DNA from 2 places in the Nocardioides sp. CPCC 206347 genome. Region 1 is predicted to be linked to the other one. Evidence: riboswitches for the same ligand, from Rfam matches in the RefSeq annotation. Region 1 holds a riboswitch; the other holds the start of a gene.
The links. A riboswitch is a leader RNA that binds a small molecule or an ion and turns the genes downstream of it on or off. The one in region 1 is predicted to bind cobalamin.

Region 1 (7,438 bases):
GCGCTGATGCCGGGAAGCACGTCGTACGACAGGTCGATCGTCTCGGCCAGCTCCTCGACGATCCGGATCGTGCCGTCGTACAGCGAGGGGTCGCCCCACACGAGGAACGCAGCGACTCCCCCGCGCTCCTCGAGCACGTCGCGGTACGCCGTCAGGCGGGCGTCGTACCAGTCGGCAACGGCGCCCTCGTAGCCCGCGCGATCGAGTCCCGGTGACCGGTCCCGCTCGGGGTCGCGCACCACGACCAGCTCGACACCGTGGGCTTCGCACACGGCCCGTCGTACGGCGAGCAGGGAGTCGTCGTCGCCCTTCTGGACCGCCAACGCGTAGTCACAGCCGCGGAGCGCCTCGGCGACCTCCGGGGTGACGTGCTGCGGCCCCATTCCGAAGCCAAGGATGCGGACCCTCATCGGTCTTCCAGATCGCCTTCGACCTCGAGGTAGGCCTGCTGCAGGGCCGCCAGGACCTCAGGGTCCGGTTCCGCCCACAGGCCGCGGTCCTTCGCCTCATGGAGCCGTTCGACGATGCTGCGCAGCGCCCACGGGTTCGACTTGCGCAGGAACTCCTGGTTCGTCTCGTCGAGGACGTACTCCTTGGCCAGCGACTCGTACATCCAGTCGTGGACGACGCCGGCGGTGGCGTCGAAGCCGAACAGGTAGTCGACGGTGGCGGCGAGCTCGAACGCGCCCTTGTAGCCGTGGCGCTGCATCGCGCCGATCCAGCGCGGGTTGACCACGCGCGCCCGGAAGACGCGGTTGGTCTCCTCCTGCAGCGTGCGCGTGCGGACCGCGTCGGGCGTGGTCGAGTCGCCGACGTACGCCTTCGGGTTGGTGCCCGACAGCGCACGCACGGTGGCGACCATGCCGCCGTGGTACTGGAAGTAGTCGTCGCTGTCGGCGATGTCGTGCTCGCGGGTGTCGATGTTCTTCGCCGCGACCTTGATCCGCTTGTAGTTGCTGCGCATGTCGTCCGCAGCCGGCACCCCGTCGAGCCCGCGGCCGTAGGCGAAGCCGCCCCACGCCGTGTAGACCTCGGCGAGGTCGGCGTCGTCGCGCCAGGTGCCCGACTCGACGGCCTGCAGGATGCCCGCACCGTAGGACCCCGGCTTGGAGCCGAAGATCCGCGTCGTTGCACGGCGCTCGTCGCCGTGCTCGGCGAGGTCGGCCCGGGCGTGGGCGCGCACGAAGTTCTGGTCGGCCGGCTCGTCGAGGGCGGCGACCAGCTGGACCGCGTCATCGAGCATCGCGACGACGTGCGGGAACGCATCCCGGAAGAACCCCGAGATGCGCACGGTGACGTCGATCCGCGGACGCTCCAGCTCCGCCAGCGGTACGACGACCAGGTTGGTCACGCGACGCGACGCCTCGTCCCACTCGGGGCGGACGCCGAGCAGCGCCAGCACCTCGGCGATGTCGTCGCCGGAGGTCCGCATGGCCGACGTACCCCACACGGACAGGCCGACGGACTCCGGGTAGCTGCCCTCGTCGTCGAGGTAGCGCTGGACCAGCGACTCAGCCATCGCCTGGCCGGTCTGCCAGGCCAGGCGGGACGGCACGGCCCGCGGGTCGACGGTGTAGAAGTTGCGGCCCGTCGGGAGCACGTTGACCAGTCCGCGCAACGGCGAACCGGAGGGCCCGGCGGGCACGAAGCCGCCGTTGAGGGCGTGCAGCGTGTTGTCGAGCTCGTCGGTGGTGCGGGCCAGCCGCGGGACCACCTCGGTCGCGGCGAACGTCAGGACCTGGCGCACCTCCGGGGAGGTCGTCAGCTCGGCGACACGAGCCGGGTCCCAGCCCGCCTTGTCCATCGCCTCGACCAGCTCGCGGGCTTCCGCCTCGACGCGGTCGACGTCGGTGGTGGGCGCGTCGACGGCCAGGCCGAGCGCGGACCGCAGGCCAGGCACCGACTGGGCCTGTCCGCCCCACACCTGCGACGCACGCAGGATCGCGAGGACCAGGTTGACCCGGGCCTCGCCGTCCGGCGCCTGGCCCAGGACGTGCAGGCCGTCGCGGATCTGGGAGTCCTTGATCTCGCACAGCCAGCCGTCGACGTGCAGCAGGAAGTCGTCGAACTGCTCGTCGTCGGGACGCTCCTCGAGCCCGAGGTCGCGGTGCATCTCGGCGGCGTGCATGAGCTGCCAGATCTCGCCGCGGATGGCCGCGAGCTTGCCCGGGTCCATCGCCGAGATCTTGTCGTACTCCTCGAGCAGGCCCTCGAGCCGAGCGATGTCGCCGTAGCTCTCGGCGCGCGCCATCGGCGGCACCAGGTGGTCGATGATCGTGGCGTGCGCACGGCGCTTGGCCTGCGCACCCTCGCCCGGGTCGTTGACGAGGAACGGGTAGATCAGCGGCATGCTGCCGATCGCGGCGTCCGTCGCACAGGAGGCCGACAGTGCTGCGTTCTTGCCGGGCAGCCACTCCATCGAGCCGTGCTTGCCGAGGTGGACCACGGCGTGGGCACCGAAGCCGTGCTGCACCCAGCGGTACGCCGCCAGGTAGTGGTGGCTCGGAGCGAGATCCGGGTCGTGGTAGATCGCGACGGGGTTCTCGCCGAAGCCGCGGGGCGGCTGGATCATCAGCACGATGTTGCCGGCCTGCAGCGTGGCGAGCACGATCTCGCCGGAGTCGTTGACGAACAGCGAGCCCGGGGACTCGCCCCAGGCCTCGACCATTGCGTCGCGCAGGTCGGCCGGCACGTCCGAGGTCCAGGCGTCGTAGTCGGCCTTGTTGATCCGCACGTGCGCGTCGGTCAGCTGCGCCTGCGTCAGCCACTCCTCGTCCTGCCCACCCGCGGCGATCAGCGCGTGGATGAGGGCGTCACCGGCTTCGGTGTCGTCGTCCATCGCAATGATGTCGACCACCGAAGGTACGCCGGTCGAGCTCGTCGAAACCCCGAGGTCGTAGCCCTGCTCCTGGAGCCGGCGCAGCAGGCGGACCGTCGACACCGGGGTGTCGAGGCCGACAGCGTTGCCGATCCGGGCGTGCTTGGTCGGGTAGGCGCTGAGCATCAGCGCGAGCTTCTTCTCCGACGGCGGCACCGAGCGGAGGCGCGCATAGTTCACCGCGAGGCCGGCGACACGGGCCGATCGCTCCGCGTCGGCGACGTACGACGGCAGGCCGGCCGGGTCGTTGGGGTCGATCTCCTTGAAGGAGAACGGCACGGTGCTGATCCGGCCGTCGAACTCCGGGATGGCGACCTGGTTGGCGTAGTCGAGCGGCGTGACGCCGTCGTCCGACTCCTCCCACTCCTCGCGGCTGCTGGTCAGGCACAGCCCCTGCAGGACGGGGACGTCGAGGGCGGCGATCCGCTCCACGTCCCACGTCTCGTCGTCTCCACCAGCGCTGACGGCCGCGGGCGTGCTGCCGCCGGCAGCCAGCACCGTGACCACCAGTGCGTCCAGGTCGGCCAGGGCCGCGAACAGCTCGTCGGGAGCGGCGCGCAGCGATCCCGCGAACACGGGTACGCCGATCGCGTCACCGGTCGCGTCGATGGCGTCGCACAGCGCGTGGACGAAATCGGTGTTCCCGCTCGCGTGGTGCGCCCGGTAGAACAGGACCCCCACCTTCGCGACATCGCCGGTGGTTGAGGTGCGAGCGCCAGCGAGCCTCGAAACCGCCGGTCGCTCGAGGATCCCCCACGCCGGGATCACCTCCGGCGCCTCGAACCCCTCACCGGTCAGCAGCACGGTGTCGGAGAGGAAGCGGTGCAGCTGGGCCAGGTTCCGCGGGCCACCCTCGGCGAGGTAGCGGTGCGCCTCGGCGGCGACACCGACGGGGACGGTCGAGGTCTCCATGAGCTCTGCGCTGGGCGTGAGCTCGCCGCCGAGCACCACGAGCGGACGCCCGGTGCCGCGCAACGCGGCCAGCTCGGCGTCGTACTGCTGCGGGGAGCCCAGCAGGCGCAGCACGACCAGGTCGGCGCCCTCCGCCAGGACCGTCAGGTCGGCGAGGTCGGAGCGGCTGGGGTTGGCCCAGCCGTAGTCCGCACCACTCGACCGGGCAGAGAGCAGGTCGGTGTCGGACGTGGACAGGAGTGCGATGCGCACGGGTTCCTCCTCGGGGTTCGCGCCCCTCGATCGGTGGCTGATGTCCGCGACCAGTGTCTGGCTCACCCGTGCCGATCTGCTCGGCTGGGATCACAGTGGCGGAACCGCCCCGGTCTCGCACCGGGTTCCTGTGCCACGGACATGTGGGTGCTCAGCCTACGGTGGTCCCGTGGTCACACAGCAGTCGCCCGGCATCCAGGTCGCGGTACACGGACATCCCAACGCCGACACCCTCCTCCTGTGGCATCCGGCGGTGCGCACGGACCCCGACGCCGTGGCGGCACTGGCGAGCCGGATCGCCACCCGGGCGAAGGTCCGGGTCGTCGTACCGACGTGGACCGATGGGGGTGACCTGCTCCGTTCGGTCCGCTATGCCCGCGAGTCCTCGGTGCACCCGCCGGACGGCCTCTCGGTCGTCGGGTACGGCGACGCCGGGATCGCCGCGCTGAGCCTGGCCCTGAACCAGCGGCGGCTCGGCATCGGCCTGGTCCGCGCGACCTGCGTCGACGGCGGGCCCGACCTGACCGACCCGATCAGCGGCCAGCCGCTCGTCGCGACGGCTTCGCCGGTCGAGACCGAGATCGACGTCATCGACTCCCTCGACGCCGCAGCGTCGACCTGGGCCACCGACACCGTTGCCGCCTGGCAGGGTGCCGGCTGGGCCGCCTCGCTCGTCCCGGCGGCTCAGTTCACCTGGCGGGTCAACCCGTCCCAGTAGGGCGCGCGGAGCTTGAACTTCTGCAGCTTGCCGGTCGCCGTCCGGGCCAGTTCGTCACGGAACTCCACCGACGTCGGAGCCTTGTAGCCCGCCAGGCGGTCCTTGCACCACCGGATCAGCTCGGCCTCCATCTCGGGGCCCGCGGTGGCGTCGGCGGTCAGGACCACCAGTGCCTTGATCGTCTCGCCCCACTTCTCGCTGGGGACGCCGATCACCGCGACCTCGGCCACCGCAGGGTGCGAGAACAAGGTGTCCTCGACCTCGATCGACGTGACGTTCTCGCCTCCGGTGATGATCACGTCCTTCTTGCGGTCCGCGATCGTCAGGTAGCCGTCGTCACCGAGGTAGCCGCCGTCACCGGTGTGGAACCAGTCGTCCTTCAGCGCGGCCGCCGACTCCTCGGGCTGCTCCCAGTACCCCTCGAGGACGACGTTCGACCGGGCCAGCACCTCCCCTGCGCCCTCCTCGGACTCGTCAGTCCTCAGCCGGACGCCCAGCGCCGGCGCACCCGCGCGCGTCAGCTTCGCGGCCCGCTCCTGGGCCGACAGGTCGTCCCATTCCGCACGGGTGCGGTTGAACGTCAGCAGCGGCGAGGTCTCGGTGAGGCCGTAGATCTGGATGAACTCCCAGCCGAGCTCCTCCTCGACCCGCACGACGGTCTTCGTCGGCGGCGGGGCGCCCGCCATGATGATCCGCACCCGGTCGCGCCCGGGGATCTCGCCCTCCCACGTCTGCGCCGCTTCGAGTACGGCGGCCGCGACCGCAGGAGCGGCACACATCACCGTGACGCCGTGGTCGCGCACCCGCCGCAGGATCTCGGCACCGTCGATCTTGCGCAGCACGACGTGCCGGGCACCGATGCCGGTCATCGCGAACGGCATCCCCCAGCCGTTGGCGTGGAACATCGGCAGCGTGTGGAGGTAGACGTCGCGGTCGTTGATCTGAGCGTGCAGCCCGAAGGTCAGCGCGTTGACCCAGATGTTGCGGTGCGTGATCTGGACGCCCTTGGGCCGGGCCGTCGTACCGGAGGTGTAGTTGATGGTGGCCGTCGCCGCCTCGTCGTACTCCCACGACCGCGGCTCGGTGCCCTCCGGCGCGTACAGCGCGTCGTCGTCGCCGATCACGAACTTCTGCTCGCACGTGACGTCGGCCAGCGACTCCTCGAGCTCGGGGTCGATGTAGAGGACCCGCGCTCCGGAGTGCTCGACGATGTACTGCACCTCGTCGGGGCTCAACCGGAAGTTCACCGGAACCAGCACCCGGCCCCAGCCGCTCACGCCGTAGAACGACGTCAGCAGCCGGCTGCTGTTGTGGCTGACGATCGCGACCCGGTCGCCGACGCCGATGCCGAGCTCGTCGAGCTTCGCGGCCTGGCGCCGGGCCAGCTCCCCGAACTGCGCATAGGTGAGCTCACCGAGACTGGCTGCGGGCTGGTCGGGCTCGTCCACCACACCGACCCGCTCGCCGTAGACCGTGACGGCACGGTCGAGGAAGTCATTGACGCTGAACGGGACGAACACGGGGCCTCCTGGCAGGACGAAGGTGTGACGACGACCACCATAGGAGACACCGCGCGCGCCGGGACACCGAGACGCGACGGAGCCCGCGCCATGCTCCGGCGCGGGCTCCGTCTGTTCGGAAGGGATTGCCGATCAGATGGTCTGGCGGCGACCCCGGACGTCCCTGGCAACCAGCCACCCACCAGCCAGGCTGCAGAGTCCACCGAGCATGGCCAGCAGCGGCAGGTTGGACGGCGCACCGGTGTTCGGGATGGCCTCGTCGGCGCTCACCGCCGGGCCACCCGCTTCCTCCGAGATGCCACCGACCTCGCCGGCCGGCGGCACTTCTCCGGGCGGCTCTTCTCCGGGCGGCTCTTCTCCGGGCGGCTCCTCGCCAGCCGGGCAGGCTGACGGGCTGATGTCCCTGGCCTGCTCACCCTTCGCGGCGTAGCGGACCGCCACCGACTTGAAGTGAGCATCGGAGAAGGCGAACGGGAACGTTCCCGCGAATCCCTTGCCCAGCAGGGCGTTCTCATTGACGACGATGATGTGCGAGAAGATCTCGGCCACACCGGGCTTGCGGACGTACTTGCAGACCACGACCTTCTTCCCCTTCGCCGCTCGCACCTCGGCGGGCGCTGCTGCGGGAGCCGCCTCCGGCGCGTCGAGCGCAACAGGCGCTGGGTCGGGCACGGCCTCGACGCCGGATCCCTGCGGGGCGGGATCCGGTTGCGCTGCCGCAGGAGGCGCCGCAGGTGCGGCCGCCGCGGGTTGGCCGACCGCATCGGGAGCCGAGGCGTGGTCCGGCGCGGGCGGGGCACCACCCGTGCGGCCCGGCGCCTCTCCGGACCTGCCCCCGGTCTGGTGATCGAGGGGCGCGCCCGGATCGGCGTGGGCAGGAACAGCGAGGAAGGTGGCGGCCAGGACGACTCCTGGCACAGCGAGAACGACGCGGCCAAGTCGGCTGTTCGCGCGCGTGTGCGACAACGACCGATCTCGGCGGAAGTGAACGGACATTGTGGAACCCCCAGGTGCAGCGGGCCGGGACCCGCGACGGTTGAACTCGAACGGGCGCTGGCCCGAAAACCAGCAGTGGAGCGCCCACCGCTGCTTTCGCGCTGTCCGCGAAGCAAAGGTTGACGCCCCTCATCCGGTTGTCCTGCCGCCGAGTCGGCCGAC
Region 2 (7,438 bases), on a different contig from region 1:
GGCGCGCTGGCCGTGGCCCGCTTCCTGCTCGGCCTCGTGCGTCAGGGCGACCGGTTCGGCGTCCTCCTCGACCTGGTGCAGGCCAACGGCCAACCGGCACTGCGCACCCGCGACGCCGACGGCGCGCTCCTGTGCGTGATGACGATCGATGTCGACGCCGGACGGATCGTCGGACTCGGCAACCTCCTCAACCCGGAGAAGCTCGGCCACCTCGGCGCGGTCGGTGACCTGAACACGCTCCTCGGCCACCGCGACTGAGAACCGTGCCCTCGCGCTGAACCCGGCTCTTCTGGGTACCGCAGGGGCGACGGCAGACCCGAGGAGGTCAACATGCGACAGACATCAGGCATCGGCGGCATCGTGGTGGTGATCTGGCTGGTCTTCGGCGTGCTGGCCGCGGTCCAGCGCGGCTACTTCAGCGACGACCGCGAGGTGAACTGCAAGACGTTCAGCGACACCGCGCTGACCATCGTGGCCGGCCCGCTGAACTACTTCGGCGTGAACCCGAAGGTCGAGTGCGACACCGAACCGTCTGAGTGAACGTCTGACTCAGGCGCGGTGCGCTCCCGGTGGTGCCACACGACGTGGAGCCGGCCCGACTCCGGGTGCGGGCCGACCGAGGTCTGCACCCCGTAGACCCGCTGGATCGTGGCCGGGGTCAGCACGTCCGCGGCGGCCCCCGCCGCCACGACCGCGCCGTCCTGGAGCAGCACCAGCTGGTCACAGAACGCGGCTGCCAGGTCGAGGTCGTGCAGCGCCGCGACCACCGTCAGCCCCAGTCGCCGCACCGTGGTGAGGAAGTCGATCTGGTGACCCAGGTCGAGGTGGTTCGTCGGCTCGTCGAGGATCAGGATCTCCGGCTCCTGCGCCAGCGCGCGGGCGAGCTGGACCCGCTGGCGCTCCCCACCGGACAGGGTCTGCCACCTCCGGTCGAGCAGGTCGCCGACCTCGGCCAGCCGGACGGCCCGGGCGATCGCATCCCGCCCCTCGGTGCGCGACGCGGGCCACCGGCCGCGGTGCGGGATCCGTCCGAGCTCGATCACCTGGCGCACCTGCAGGTCCAGCCCGGTGACCGAGTGCTGCTCGAGCACCGCCACCCTGCGGGCCCGGTCGCGGGCAGGGAGCCGGTGGAGGCTCTCCTCACCGAGGTGCACCTGGCCGGCGTCCGGGCGACGCAGCCCCGCGAGGACGTGCAGCAGCGAGGTCTTGCCCGAGCCGTTCGGACCGAGCAGTCCGGTCACGGTGCCCGGCGGGCACTCCAGCGACACGTTGCGGAGGATCGTGCGTTCCGGCACGCCCCACGTGATCGATTCTGCCCTCATCGCGCACGCTCCCGTCGAAGCAGTACGGCGAACACCGGGGCACCGAGCACGGCCGTGACCACGCCGATCGGGATCTCCTGGCCGTCGATGATCGACCGGGCCGCCGTATCGGCCCACACCAGCAGGATCGCCCCGACCAGTGCGCTCAACGGCAGCAGCCGACGGTGGCTCGGTCCCACCAGCAACCGCACGACGTGCGGCACCACGAGACCGATGAAGCCGATGGCACCGGTGTAGGCCACCAGGCTGGCGGTGACGAGCGCCGTACCCGTGAGCAGGATCCAGCGGGTCCGGTTGACCGAGACACCCAGCGAGCTGGCCGCCGACTCCCCGAACGCGAAGGCGTCGAGGTCCGAGGTGAACGCAAGGACTGCGACCGACGCGACCACGGCGACGACCAGCAACAGGATCGCCGAGTCCCAGCGCAGCCCGGCCAGTGACCCCATCGTCCAGGCGAGCACGCGGCGAGCGGCGTCGTGGTCGCCACTCATGATGGTGACGAACGACGTGTACGCCGCGCACACCTGCCCGACCGCCACACCGGCCAGCACGGTGCGCGCCGGTGGCAGGTCCCCCGCCCGGCCGGTGGCCAGCAGGAGGACCGCGACCAGCGCACCGAGCGCGCCGAGGAACGAGCCGAGAGTGAGCATCGTGGTGGCGAGCAGGCCGCCGACCGACACCCCGAGCACCAGCACGCTGACCGCGCCGACAGCCGCACCGCCGGAGATGCCGAGCAGGTAGGGGTCGGCGAGGTCGTTGCGGGTCAACGACTGCAGCACCACGCCGACGAGCGCCAGGGCCGCACCCGTGGCCGCGGCCCCGAGCACGCGCGGCATCCGCAACTGCCAGACGATCTGGTCGTCGAGCAGGGACACGTCCCCACCGAGACCGAAGCGTTGCGCGATGACCTCGAGCACGGTCGACGTCGGGATGGGCACCGAGCCGATCCCGACGCCCATCACCACCGTGACCACGAGTACGGCGACGAGCAGCGCACCCAGGCCGACCGCGAGCAGGCCACCCGTCGCGCCGGGCCCGCTGGCCCGGCGCGACGCGAGTGCCACGGACATCAGCGCGGCAGCTTGTCGAGCTGCCCACCGACGTTGACGGCACCATCGGCGAGGCGGACCCCGGGCGTGGTCTCCGAGAACGGCAGCGCCACGAAGGCCCCGGCCTTCACGGCGCGCATCTTGCTGAGCACCGGGTCGTTCCTGAGGTAGGCGATCTTCTCCTTCGCCGTGGACCACGAGGCGTCGGCGAGGACGATGACATCGGGGTCGGCCGCGATGACCTTCTCCCACGCGACATCGGTCCAGCCGTGCGGGATGTCCGCGAACACGTTGGTCGCACCGACCGCATCGAGGATCAGCTGCGGGCCACCCTCGCCGGTGCCGACGTACGGCGTCTTGTCACCCGAGTCGTACCAGAAGACGTCGATGCCGGCGCCGGGCTTCTCGGCCTCCAGTTCCTCCAGCACCTCCGACTGTGCGGTGCGGATGGCTTCCGCCCGTTCCGGGACGCCGAACGCCCTCGCCACCAGGTCGACCTCGTCCCAGACCGTCTCGAACGTGGTGCCGCCCTCCGGCTTGGCGTCGCCGTCACCGCACCCGAAGAGCGAGGTCATCGAGGCGATGCCCAGCTTCTCGAGCTGCTCCTGCGAACCGGCGGCCTCGTCGTCGTACGCACTGATGTAGGAGCCGTAGATGAAGTCGGGCTTCGCGTTGATCACGGTCTCGTGGTCGGGGTACTGGTCGGAGAGCACCGGCACCGCGTCGTAGGCCGCCTTCCACTTCGCGGGGACCGCGTCGTCGATGTAGCCCGTGCCGACGAGCTGGTCCTCGACGCCCAGGGCGAGCGCGACCTCGGTCGCGCCCTGGTTCATCGTGATCGCCCGGGTGGGGCGGGCGTCGAGGGTGGAGGTGAAGCCACAGGTGGTGACCTCGAGCGGGTAGCCGCCCTGCGGGGACGCCGCCTTCTCCTCGCTCGGAGCACCCGCGCAGGCGGTGAGTGCCGTGAGGAGCGAGACGGAGGCAAGGGTCGCCAGGGGTCGGGAAATGCGCATCATGAGTTCTCATCTCATGTCGAGACCTTTGTCGCGAGGCCTGTTGGACAGATCACGCGGACGTTGTCGTCCACGGCCAGCAGGTCTTCGGACTCGGGATCACCCAGACGAGGCGCCTTCCCGGATCGCAATGATCCAGTGGCAAAGTGCCCCGCCCGTCACCCTCACCGCTGCGCGTCAGTCCCGGATTCGCACCGGGTTCCCTGACTCCGTTCGGAGTACGACTGGCGTTCGAGAACGTAGCAGAGGCAGGTCACCGCTTCACGCGGTGACGGAGGAAGACCACCCCGGAGTCGAAGGCGCGGGTCTCGACGAGCTCGAGGTCCACCCGCCGCTCCCGGTGGACGAAGAAGGGCGTCCCGCCGCCGACCAGCACCGGGCAGACCCGGATCCGGTACTCGTCGATGAGGCCGAGCTCGGCCGCCTCGGCCGCGAGGGTCGCGCCGCCGATCGCGATGTCCCCCTCGCCGGGCTCGGAGCGCAACCGCTCGATCTCCTCGGCGATCGTGCCAGTGGCCAGCCGGGCACTCCCCCGCACCTCGGCGAGCGTGGTGGAGAAGACCACCTTGGGGAGCGGGTTCCAGAGACCGGCCCATTCGAGCTCCGCTCCGTCGAAGCCCGCCTGGTGCTCGGGCTCCTCCCAGTACAGCATCGTCTCGTAGAGTCGCCGCCCCATCAGGTGGACGCCGACGCCCCGGATCTCGTCCATGGACAGCTGGAAGACCTCGTCGGAGGGCGCGCTCCAGTCAATGCCGCCGTCCGGGTCGGTGACGTAGCCGTCGAGGGACATGGACATCGAGTAGGTCACGTCACGCATCACAGCTCCTCCGGGAGGCCGAACCGTTCGAACATCTCGGGTCCGAAGGTGAGCAGCTCGGCAATGAGCCCACCCTCCACCCGCAGGACGTCCATCGCGAGGGCTTCGTACGTCGAGGACCCGGGTGGGCGGTAGTACGCCGCCACGGCCGGCTGGCCGTTGGCCGTCGTCGTCAGGCACCGGAAGCCGGTCGGGTCGGCGTCGCTGAGCCCGTCGACCCAGGTCTGGAAGACCGCCTCGAGACCGACCCACACACCGACCTGCGGCGGCATCGCGAACCGGACGTCGTCACGCAGGAGCTCGCTCAACCCCTCGAGGTCGAGCTTCTCGAGCCGCTCGACGTACGCCGACACCAGCGTCTGCTCCTGCTCGCTCAACCCCTGCCCGGCTCGGGCGCTCCAGTCGAGCCGACCGTCGGGGAGGTGCTGGCGCATCGTGGTCCGACCCCGGGCCAGCGCGCTGTTGGCCGAGGCCAGGGTCAGGTCGAGGGCGTCAGCCGTCTGCTGCGCCGGCCACCCGAGCACGTCCCGGAGGATCAGTACGGCGCGCTGGCGTGCGGGCAGGTGCTGGACGGCCACGATGAACGCCAGCTCGATGGTCTCCCGGGCCACCGCCTGCGTGTGTGGGTCCTGCGGCTGGCTGTCCGGCCACGGCTGCAGGTAGAGCACCTCGGTGCCCGTCCCGCCCGCACCGTGCAGGTCGGCCGGGACCGGCGTGCGGTCGCGCCGCTTCTCGAGGAAGTCCAGGCAGGCGTTGGTGGCGATCCGGTACAGCCAGGTGCGCAGCGACGCCCGTCCCTGGAACGACTCGCGCTTCGCCCACGCCCGCAGGAAGGTCTCCTGCGTGAGGTCCTGCGCGTCGTCGTACGACGCGAGCATGCGGTAGCAGTGGACCTGCAGCTCCCTGCGGTACCGCTCGGTCAGCAGCGCGAACCGACCGCCGTCACCGGCGCGGGCCGCCTGCATGAACTCGGCTTCGTCCGCTCCGAGCGGACCGGCCGGTCCGGTCGGGGTGGGTGCTGTCGTCTTCATGTCGTCTCCTGGGATCGCTGGAACTGTCGCAGGTAACGACGGTCGAGCTCCGGAGAAGTGATCGGTCAGCTCACAGCCACTGGGGGCCGTAGTCCCAGCAGACGGGCCAGAACCACGACGGTCCGTCGGTGAGCGCGTTCAGCGTCAATTGCATCGTGGGTCCGTCGAAGGCCAGCCCCGCATGGCCGATGTTGTCGTTCCAGCAGTAGTCCTGGACGACGAGGTTGCGCACGTTGGTGCCCGCGAGCCGCTGGCTGGAGTACGGCGTCACGACGGCGTCCCAGCGCGACATGATCACGGTGTACTTCGGCCCGGTCGGGACGGTGTTGGTGTCGGCCCAGAGCGCCTTCGTGTAGGCGCTGGTCAGCATCTGGTCGGTGACCCCGCGGGTGCCGAGGTAGGCCGACGCGTCATTGATGAAGCCCAGCGCGTCAAGGTCCTCGGCGAGGGTGACGATGCCGTTGAGGTCGGTGCCGTGCGAGGACGGCGCCAGGCCGACGTAGTGGGCGGTCCTGGCCGCTCCGCCCATCCGCTTCATCCAGTAGATGGGGACGTTGCCGCCCTGCGAGTGCCCGACGATGTCGACCTTGGCTGCGCCGGTCGCGGTGCGCACCCTGGCCACGAAGGCGTCGAGCTCGCGGGCGGAATTAACGATCGGGCCGAGGCCCCCGACCCGGCCGTTGGAGAGGGCTGTCATGCCGTAGTTGAGCCCGAAGACGCAGAAGCCGTCGTTCTTCAGGCGCGGTGCGAGCTTGGTGAAGTTGGCGCCGAGATTGGCGAAGGTGCCGGGAACCAGGACGACGGGGTTGGGCCGGGCCGCGGTGGGCTTGCAGGTCCAGTCGTTGCCGCCGGGCAGGTAGTCGGGCCGGTGGATGTAGTTGTAGACGGCCTCGCTGAGACCACCCTCCGGTACGGCGGCCTGGGCCGGCAGCGTTCCCCCGACGAGCACCGAGAAGGTCACCCCGACGGTGACGAGCAACGTCCTGAACGAGCGCATGCCAGATCCTCTTCCTCCCAAGATGTGACGGGCGTCACAAGGTCTGGAGGACAAGTTACTGACGCGTTGCGTTGCTGGGAACCCTTGCCTGCTGCACGGGCCCGGCCGTGAGGCCCACGTTCCCAGGACCACTGCATGTGAGGTGGCCAACAAGTCAATCTTTTAGAGCAGATGCTCTATTAATCTCGAACCGGAACGGCGGTGATGAACCAGGGCCGCCGCCGACAACATGTCGAACCGACGACCCAAGGAGCAGTAGCGATGGTGACGATCTCCACCGACGGACCGATCTGGACCCTGGATCTCGGCGCGGACGAGAACCGCTTCACGCCCGAATGGCTTGATGAAGTGAACGCCGCCCTCGACAAGGTCGAGACGGCCGAGGGACCAGCCGTCCTGGTCACGTCCGGGCACGGCAAGTTCTACTCGAACGGTCTGGACCTCGACTGGCTGGGCCAGAACTTCGATCAGTACGCCGCCTACGTCGAGCGAGTCCAGACCTTGTTGGCACGCCTCCTGACCTTCCCGGTGCCGACGGTCGCGGCGCTCAACGGTCACGCCTTCGGTGCTGGTGCGATGCTGGCCATCGCCCACGACTATCGCGTGATGCGGGAGGACCGGGGTTACTTCTGTTTCCCGGAGATCGACATCCAGATCCCCTTCACTCCGGGCATGAACGCTCTCATCACGAGCAAGCTGACCCCTCGTTCTGCGTTCAATGCAATGGCCACGGGACGCCGCTACTCCGGTCCCGACGCACTGGCAGAAGGGCTCGTCGACGCCACCGCCGGCCTGGACCAGCTGACCCGGACTGCCAGCGACCAGGTGATCGAACTGGCAACCAAGGATCGGGCAACACTGGGCACCATCAAGGCCCGACTCTTTGCCAGCGTGGTCGATGCCCTGCGCGACGTCGACGCGAGCGCGTAGAGACGATGGGACGCCCCCGGCAGCATGGCCTCGAAGACCTTCTCGACCAGGCGCGCAGCCTGTGGATCGAGGACGGTGTCGCCGGGGTGACCATCCGTGCCCTCAGCACAGCATCGGGAGCCTCGAACGGCGCCATCTATCACGCCTTCGGTTCGCGCGACTGCCTGCTGGCGAGTGTCTGGACCCGCGAGGCTGACAAGTTCCTGTCGTTCCAACGCGATCTCGTCGAGCGCGCCATGGGCGAGGGCGGTCCTGTGGATGGGCTTGTCGCCGCAGCTC

Region 2: another riboswitch for cobalamin. It lies ahead of ACOACQ_RS15600 (ABC transporter substrate-binding protein); the one in region 1 lies ahead of cobN (cobaltochelatase subunit CobN).

Annotation. Positions count from the first base shown of each region.
Region 1 is NZ_JBMCYZ010000010.1:17,654-25,091, reverse strand. It holds gene cobF (precorrin-6A synthase (deacetylating)) at 1-410, opposite strand, end outside; gene cobN (cobaltochelatase subunit CobN) at 407-4,042, opposite strand; cobalamin riboswitch at 4,073-4,227, opposite strand; gene ACOACQ_RS23530 (hypothetical protein) at 4,212-4,760, shown strand; gene ACOACQ_RS23525 (AMP-binding protein) at 4,727-6,280, opposite strand; gene ACOACQ_RS23520 (hypothetical protein) at 6,413-7,198, opposite strand.
Region 2 is NZ_JBMCYZ010000004.1:262,859-270,296, forward strand. It holds gene ACOACQ_RS15580 (RNA polymerase sigma-70 factor) at 1-258, shown strand, start outside; gene ACOACQ_RS15585 (hypothetical protein) at 331-540, shown strand; gene ACOACQ_RS15590 (ABC transporter ATP-binding protein) at 489-1,322, opposite strand; gene ACOACQ_RS15595 (FecCD family ABC transporter permease) at 1,319-2,281, opposite strand; gene ACOACQ_RS15600 (ABC transporter substrate-binding protein) at 2,392-3,387, opposite strand; cobalamin riboswitch at 3,445-3,628, opposite strand; gene ACOACQ_RS15605 (dihydrofolate reductase family protein) at 3,638-4,201, opposite strand; gene ACOACQ_RS15610 (RNA polymerase subunit sigma-70) at 4,201-5,232, opposite strand; gene ACOACQ_RS15615 (esterase/lipase family protein) at 5,303-6,229, opposite strand; gene ACOACQ_RS15620 (enoyl-CoA hydratase-related protein) at 6,491-7,159, shown strand; gene ACOACQ_RS15625 (TetR/AcrR family transcriptional regulator) at 7,165-7,438, shown strand, end outside.